2 regions of the Bacillus sp. PK6-025 genome follow, and region 2 is predicted to be linked to the other one. Evidence: riboswitches for the same ligand, from Rfam matches in the RefSeq annotation. Region 2 holds a riboswitch; the other holds the start of a gene.

Region 1 (4,213 bases), 2.0 Mb from region 2:
TCGTCTACTGATGCGAGACCCGCGATGACTTCACCGTCGCCAGGTATCATTTCTCCCTGGGAGACGATGACGATGTCCCCCTTTCTAAGCTCGGCAGACGCTACCTTCTCAATGCGGTCATCCATTACTTTATTGGCCGAAACCCCTTTTTTCGTCTGTTTTAAAGAATCGGCCTGCGCCTTTCCTCTTCCTTCAGCCAGCGCTTCGGCGAAATTCGCGAATAACACGGTGATCAGCAAAATGAAAGAAACCGCCGGATTGAACCAGGGAGCCGCCGTACTGCCGAAAAACCGGGGAAACACGGAAAGCAGAACCGTTATGAAAAATCCAACTTCTACGACAAACATAATCGGATTTTTGATCATAGTTCGCGGATCTAATTTTAAAAAGGCATGTTTGACCGCATCTTTGATGATCGTGTCGTTCATCGTTTGCTTTGTTGTGTGAACGGCATCCGGTGTGGCCTGTTGACTGGAATGATGCAAATCGTTCATGAGTAAAGCCCCCTTATCGTAATGTTAAATATTCTGCGGCCGGTCCCAACACAAGCACCGGAAAGAATGTTAAAGCCCCGACGATCAGGATCGAAGCGATAAAAATCCCGCTGAACAGGCTTGAATCGGTGCGAAATGTTCCGATTGTTTCCGGAACGGTTTGCTTTTTCAAAAGTGACCCCGCAACTGCGAGCAGTGTGACAATTGAGAAATAACGGCCGATAAACATCACAATTCCCGTTGTTATATTCCAAAAAGGCGACGCGTCTCCGAGCCCTTCAAATCCTGAACCGTTATTCGCGGCTGAAGACGTATATTCGTATAAAATCTGGCTGATCCCGTGAAATCCGGGATTTGAAATTGCAGCCTGACCCGCTTGCGTCATGACGGCAAGCGCTGACGCCCCTAAGATTAACAAAGGATGAATCAGCAGAGTAACGGCTAAAAGCTTCATTTCATTTCCTTCAATTTTTTTGCCTAAAAACTCAGGCGTTCTTCCGACCATTAAGCCCGACAGAAAAACCGCAACCATCGCGTATAGAAGCATGTTCATCAATCCGGCGCCTATTCCGCCAAACACCGTGTTCAGCATCATATTAAGCAATGCCAAAAGACCCGTTAGTGGCGTGAGCGTGTCGTGCATCGTATTGACAGCTCCTGTCTCGCTCGCGGTGGTAACCATCGCATAAAAAGCTGAATTCAATGTTCCAAAACGCACTTCCTTACCTTCCATGCTGCCTTCTGTGTGCTCGATTCCGAGCTGATTGATGACGGGATTGCCTTGCGATTCCGCCATGAAAGCTGCCCCGGCTGAAAGCAAAAACAAAAGACCTGCGGATACAAAAAGAATGCGGCCTTGCTTCAGATTCCCAACCATTTTCCCATACGTAAACGGCAGTGAGATGGTAATCAAGAGCATTAATAAAATTTGTATCGCATTGCTCCATCCATTCGGATTTTCAAATGGATGAGAAGAGTTGACGCCAAAATACCCCCCGCCGTTGTTCCCCAGCTCTTTGATGGATAAAAAGGACGCCACCGGCCCCCGAACAATGGACTGCTCACCTCCGCTCACCGTATGGGCTGTCACGGAACCGTCAAGCGTCTGCGGTACGCCTAGGGCGACGAAAACAAGCGACACCACAACTGTGATCGGCAGTAAAATCCGCGTGATCGAACGGACCAAATCGACAAAAAAGTTGCCGAACGGTTTCCCGGCGAGCCCCCGAATCATCGCAACCGCGGCTGCCAGCGCCGTAGCGGGAGCGGCAAACATTAAAAAGGTGATCGCAATCATCTGCGAAAGCATGGACAGACCGCTTTCGCCGCTGTAATGCTGCAAATTTGTATTCGTCATAAAACTGACTGCCGTATTAAAAGCCAGTGTGGGTTCCATTCCCGCGACCTTTTCAGGATTTAAAGGCAGTACACCCTGCAGACGAAAAACGAGATAAACGATGAAAATCATCGCCGTATTCGTGAGTACCAGCGCGGCGGCGTATTTCTTCCACGATTGGTTTTCTCCTTTTACTCCGCCCAGCTCAAGCAGCAAGCGTTCCGCCGGAAGGAAAAACCGGTCGATTTTGGACGGGGCGCCGTCAAATACCTTCGCTATGTAAAGCCCCATTGGTTTGGCTGCCAGCAATGCGGCAAGCAGGATAAAACAGATGGATATGAGCGACGTCATTTCAATACCCCCAATTTGTGTACAATTAAAATTTCTCAGGATTCAATAAAGCATAAGTCAAATAGACAAACATGGCGGCTGCTCCCGCTGCCAATAGCGCCATGGCAATCACTCCTTTCACATTTATGATTGATCAGCGGTTTTCCCCGCCCATCTCAGCAACAGAAACATCATCCCCGCTAAAAATGCGACAATGGCCAGCATCACGATATCCAGCACTCCGCTCACCTCCTTTCATGTTTTTTGCACGAAAAAAAGCCGCAAGAGAACAAACCTCTTACGGCTTTTTTGGGCACAGTTAAGAAACCGTGCTTTATGCACGTTTTTTGGTTCTCTTTAAACGCTTGCGAGGTTAGCTGTCGGATTCAGGTGCAAAGAGTCACCTTACCTTGAAAAGGATTCACCCCAAGTGGCAGCGCCACAAAAAATTGGTTCCCCCGCTTCCAATTGGAATTCAGCGGTTACGTTAATTGGAAATTTTATTCAGTTTTTTGATGAGATTTATATTACGCCCGTTCAATCATCGTGTAAAGTTTCATAAATGATCAAATTTCCTCGTTTATCAATTTTATAACCTTTTTTACACAGTTTATGACTTATTACCTTCTATTTTCTCTTAATATCTCGTTTTCTCTTTCATGTTATGGCCTTTACCTGTGAAAAACGGCGGATAAAAAATGTGTCGAAGCCCCGCTCGGAAATTCGAACGGGGCCGTTTTTTGTTAAAAGTCAAAGTTATCAGGATCAGGACCGACACGGGTGTTTTCATTCAGCCCGTCAATTTGCTTCATTTCCTCGAGGGTCAGTTCAAAATCAAATACGTCCGCGTTTTGGGCAATTCGCTCCGCTTTTGTCGACTTTGGAATGGTGATGACTCCGTTTTGCAAATCCCAGCGTAAAATGACTTGAGCAGGTGTCTTGCCGTGCTTGTCCGCGATATCTTTCAGCAGCGGGTGGCTGAGCAATTGGCCTTGCATCAGCGGCGACCATGCTTGAAGCTGGATGCTGTGCGAACGGCAAAACGCTTGCAGCTCTTTCTGCGTGAGCCGCGGGTGATACTCGACCTGGTCGATCACCGGTTTGACGGCGGCATCTTTCAGCAAGTCTTCCAGATGGTGAACGTGAAAATTGCTGACGCCGATTGCTTTTACGCGCCCTTGTTCATAAAGAGTTTCAAGGGCTTTCCACGCCGCTTTATAGCGCCCTTCAACAGGCCAGTGGATCAGGTATAAATCCAGGTAATCGAGCCCGAGCTTTTCGAGACTCGCTTCGTAGGCTGCAATCGTTTCGTCATAGCCTAAATCGTCATTCCAGACCTTTGATGTTACAAACAAGTCTTCTCTAGAAATTCCGGCTTCTTTCAACCCTTCGCGAATTCCTTGGCCAACCCCTTCTTCATTTCCGTAGATGGCTGCCGTATCGATACTGCGGTAGCCGTGCTTGATTGCCGTTTTTACGGCTTGCACCAGTTCGGGCCCTTCCTCTACTTTAAACACGCCTAGTCCAAACCAGGGCATGTCCGACCCGTTATTCAATGTGATTCGATCTTGCAGATTTTTTGCCGTCATCTAATTGGCCTCCTCATATTTTTGTATACATCATGCGCAGTTTTTCTTTAAAGCTTGATTTTGTTTTTGGTCATTTCGTTCCAGCGCCCTGCTCCAGCCCGTCAGCGCGACGGCGCCGAGCACCATCAAAGCTCCGGCCCATGGAGTGTGAATCAAACCGATCGACTGTGTGATGGCGCCTCCTGTATAAGATCCGATCGCGATCCCGGCGTTGAATGCAGCGATATTGACAGCTGATGCGACATCTACCGCCCCCGGAACAAACCGTTCAGCCAGAATTACCACATAGGACTGGAGCCCGGGGACATTCATAAATGCTAAAAATCCCATCAGCATGATGACGATAAAGCCCGCTGCCTGATAAGGAGCAGCCGCCGTTAAGATGAGAAGCACAACCGCTTGGGCGATGAACATATAGAATAATGCAGTAAGCGGTTTTTGGTTGGCCGCTTTACCTCCGATGA
Region 2 (4,213 bases):
ATTCTTTTCGTTATGAGCGCGAGGAGAAATTGAAAGACTGCGATCAGCGCCAGCGATACAAATGTTACTTTTCGCTTCAGCAATTTAACATGCTCGTTTTGAATCAGTTTAAACATCAGTATTCCTCTCTTCCGTTCCATTCGTCCGCGCCATATATTCATCCTCGAGAGACTGCTTAAACGGAGCGATCGAATAGACGTCAATCTCATTGGCGACAAGCTGTTGATTTAAAGCAGGAATTTGCGCTTTCGCCACCTTTACGGCGAGGAGACCTTTTTCGGCGCGGGCTTCGTATCCCTGGTCTTTCAGCCACTGAAGCGCTTTGTCATAGGGCTGTACCTCCAGCATCGCCTTTTCCTGCTTTTCATCCGCATCATTGAGGACGACGGTTGATTTGATTTTCCCTTGTTGAAGAATGACGACCCGATCGCACAAATCTTCCACTTCCTTCAGCAAGTGGGTCGCAAACAGGATCGCCGTTCCTTCTTCTTCGGCAAGCTCACGCAAGTGTTCGCGGAAATCTTTCATTCCCGCCGGGTCCAATCCGTTTGTCGGCTCGTCCAAAATCAGCAGCTTCGGCCGGTGAAGAATCGCCTGGGCAATACCGAGGCGCTGTTTCATTCCGAGCGAGTATGTTTTGACCTTGTCTTCTGCGGCATCTTCTAGCCCGACCCTGCTGATCACTTCCGCCAGTCTATCCCGACCGATTCCAGCGTGCATATTTGCATAGTGTTTCAGATTTTCATAGCCTGTCAGATACGGATAAAATTCTGGATTTTCAACGATGGCTCCGACCGACCGGATCGCTTTTTCAAATTGGCGGTCAATCGGAAAGCCGTTTATGACAATTGATCCGCTCTTCATTTTAATTAACCCGGTAATCAATTTGATGAGGGTCGTTTTTCCTGATCCGTTCGGTCCAAGCAGGCCGATGATCTCCCCTTCATCCGCCGTTAAGCGGATATCCTTCAATATCGTTTTGCCGTCTATGATTTTATCAACATTTTCTATATGTAAAACAGGCTGCTTTGTCATAGCCCCCTCCTCTTTCCCAAAAAAATAAACAGTGCCGAAAAGGCACTGTTTGATTATATCATTTTTGAGTTACACGGACACTTCACTATGAGGGGCTTCGATTTTGCCGTGTTTCTTTTCCGTTTCGGTGACGATGACTGCGCATGCTGCATCACCTGTTGTATTGACAGCCGTACGAATCATGTCTAGAAGTCGGTCAATTCCCAATATTAGCGCAATTCCTTCAACTGGAAGGCCAACTGTTTGAAGAACCATGGCGAGCATAATCAGTCCGACACCCGGAACACCCGCTGTTCCAATGCTGGCAAGCACTGCGGTGAGAACAACCATCAACAGCTGTGTCAGTGACAGGTCATTGCCGTACACCTGAGCGATAAAGACCGTCGCTACCCCTTGCATAATCGCCGTGCCATCCATGTTGATCGTAGCTCCAAGCGGCTGAACAAAGCTTGAGATCGGCTCTGGCACTTTCAGCTTTCTTTGAGCGACATCCATCGAAACCGGAAGCGTCGCGTTGCTGCTTGACGTACTGAAGGCAACAAGCATAACCTCTGAAAAATCTTTAAAGAATGTGAGCGGGTTCCGCTTTGCCAAAAACGCAATCGCTGAGCCGTATGTGACGATGGTGTGGATGAACAGCGCCAGAATGACGACGATCATATAAAGCCCCATTGCTTTAATGGCGTCCCAGCCTTGACTTCCGATTGCCCCGGCAATCAAGCCGAACGTACCGTACGGTGCGAACTTCATGACGAGATTGACGAGATACATCATGAGATCGTTACCTTGTTCAACCACTTTGAGAAGAGCGTCCGCTTTTTTGCCGAGCATCGTAATTCCGAGACCGACCAAAATGGAGAAAGCAATGATTTGCAGCATATTTCCTTCAGCCATTGCCTGAACCGGGTTTGTCGGAATGATATTCAAAAGCGTTTCGGCAATGCTTGGCGCTTTCTGTGCTGAATATTCCGCTGCGCTTGTATCATACGTTCCGATGGTTCCCGGTTTGATGACCAACGCTAAAATAAGTCCGATAATAATGGCAATTGCCGTTGTAACTAAAAAGAAAGAAATCGTTTTGGCACCGATTCTGCCCAGTTTCTTTGGATCTCCAAGTCCTGCTACCCCTAAAGTGAGAGAAAAGAAAACAATCGGTACAACGAGCATTTTAATTAAGTTGAGGAAGATCGTGCCGAGCGGCCCGAATAAAAATGTATTAAGCTTGCTAAATAAATCCGGCGAAGTGACGTTCAGTATAATACCGACGACTGCACCGAGTAATAGAGCGATAATAATTTTTGTTGCTAACTTCATATAACATATCTCCCCTTTCCAAAAAAAGCCCATGAGAGATCTCCCATGGGCTTTTACCATTAAAATTGGTTCCACATGACTCTCTTCACGTTGATGAGGTTAGCTGACGGGTTCGGACGAAGAGATGTCCGTCTTTCAGTTCGCACGGGAACAGAAAAATTCACCCCAAATGATCGGGTCCCCCACTCCTACTAAAGGATTAAACGTGTGGCGCTATTTCGTTATATAACAGTTATACCTGAAAATTCGAAATATGTAAACCAAATTTTCTGATTTACAAATATATGCTATTTTCGGGTGCCCGCTGTTCGGCTTTTCTCTTGACTTGTGACATCAAGGATATCAAGCAGGAAAACAAATATCGGAATACCGATAATTAAACCCCAAATCCCTATGAAATGTTCAGAAAAAATCAGCACGATAAACGTGAAGAAAATCGGCAGCTCCGTCTTGGCGGACATCAGTTTCGGATTGAGGAAATAGGCCTCTATCGCATGGACGATCATGATGACCAATACCAGTGATACGATATAAGCGATTCCGCCGATACTGTAGGCGATAATGCTTAACGGAATAAGGGAGAGCACAACGCCTGCGACCGGAACCAGCCCGAGGAAAAACACCATGACAGCAAGGCCGAATAGCTGAGGAAAACCCATAATCGCGAGGGCAATGGTCGTCAATGCGCAATTGATGGAGGCGATAATAAACTGAGCCTCAAGCACCTTTCCGAACGTTCTCGTGAATTTTTTACCAAAGTAAGCAATTTCCTCGTAGAAAATGGCTATTTTGCTCGTCTTAAATTTATCCATTAAGCTCAAGACCTTGTCTTTTTCGATCAATAAGAACATGCTGAGAACCAATGACATAACCACCTGCAGGCCAAACGCGCTAATATCTGTGATATATGTATAGATAAAGTTAAGACCTTTTTCCAAATAGGATGTCAAATTGATATCGCCGAACATACCGGTGATCATATCGAGAAAAGGAATGCTGTCAGGGTGAGAAGCAATATACTTTCCTTGTTTGATCAGCTGCTGAATCTGGGTGACGATCACGGGGTAATAGACCACACCGCCGATCGAAAGCGCGATGGCAAGAGCCGCATACAAACAGGAAATAATCAGTCTCTGGCTGACTTTAATAAAGCGGTTTAAAAAACCGCGGATCACATTTTCCAGACGGTTCATCAAAAACGTAAAGATAAATGTGAGCAATATGAGATTCATCATGCTGCGGAACAGATATAAAACTCCCGCCAATACAACAAAAACTGAAAAACGCCTGACCCCAGGATGCTGAAAAAATTTAATCAACGCTGCCATTCGGTACACTCCCACCAGTACTTTAGTCCTTAACTTTTAGCATTCAAACTTTTATAATTACAATTTGATGCATCATCTGTAAATTATATAACAAAACAGACCGGAAATCTCTTCAGAAGATCAATAATTAATAATATTTTAATATGAGCGCTCGTGCGGCAGCGGCAGGCATCTTCCATAAAAAAGGAGGGGCTGATGTTCAGCCCCTCCAGATTATTGACAAAATCCTTTCAGCGTGACCCTCAACCCTTGCAGTCTAGGAAGGCCGAGCATTGGGGCGGAGCGAATGTTGCAATTCGTGAGCACCGACGCGCAGGCCTGACAACGAATGCGAGGGTTTGTCGACACGCTGAGAGGGACTGTTTGTCAGCCCCTCTCTTCACCGTACATTAACCGCTTCTTCTTTGGCGTCCGCCTTTTTCACCGTTTTCTTGATAGAACTCCTTGTCATGGTTTCGGCTTGTGGCTTCTCCGCCTTTTTGACCGATCTCCTGGTAGAATTCTTTGTCATGGTTTTTGCTTGTGGCTTCTCCGCC

Evidence for each region. A riboswitch is a leader RNA that binds a small molecule or an ion and turns the genes downstream of it on or off. The one in region 2 is predicted to bind cyclic di-AMP.
Region 1: linked by a shared signal. The riboswitch ahead of kdpF (K(+)-transporting ATPase subunit F) and the one ahead of M1D67_RS02770 (dicarboxylate/amino acid:cation symporter) in region 2 are both predicted to bind cyclic di-AMP.

The regions. Positions count from the first base shown of each region.
Region 1 covers NZ_CP096509.1:2,904,967-2,909,179, forward strand. The annotation lists gene kdpB (potassium-transporting ATPase subunit KdpB) at 1-428, opposite strand, end outside; gene kdpA (potassium-transporting ATPase subunit KdpA) at 508-2,181, opposite strand; gene kdpF (K(+)-transporting ATPase subunit F) at 2,207-2,284, opposite strand; cyclic di-AMP (ydaO/yuaA leader) riboswitch at 2,509-2,651, opposite strand; gene M1D67_RS14905 (aldo/keto reductase) at 2,904-3,749, opposite strand; gene M1D67_RS14910 (MFS transporter) at 3,780-4,213, opposite strand, start outside.
Region 2 covers NZ_CP096509.1:548,710-552,922, reverse strand. The annotation lists gene M1D67_RS02780 (ABC transporter permease) at 1-116, opposite strand, end outside; gene M1D67_RS02775 (ABC transporter ATP-binding protein) at 109-1,035, opposite strand; gene M1D67_RS02770 (dicarboxylate/amino acid:cation symporter) at 1,105-2,349, opposite strand; cyclic di-AMP (ydaO/yuaA leader) riboswitch at 2,424-2,565, opposite strand; gene M1D67_RS02765 (AI-2E family transporter) at 2,637-3,677, opposite strand; gene gsiB (glucose starvation-inducible protein GsiB) at 4,067-4,213, opposite strand, start outside.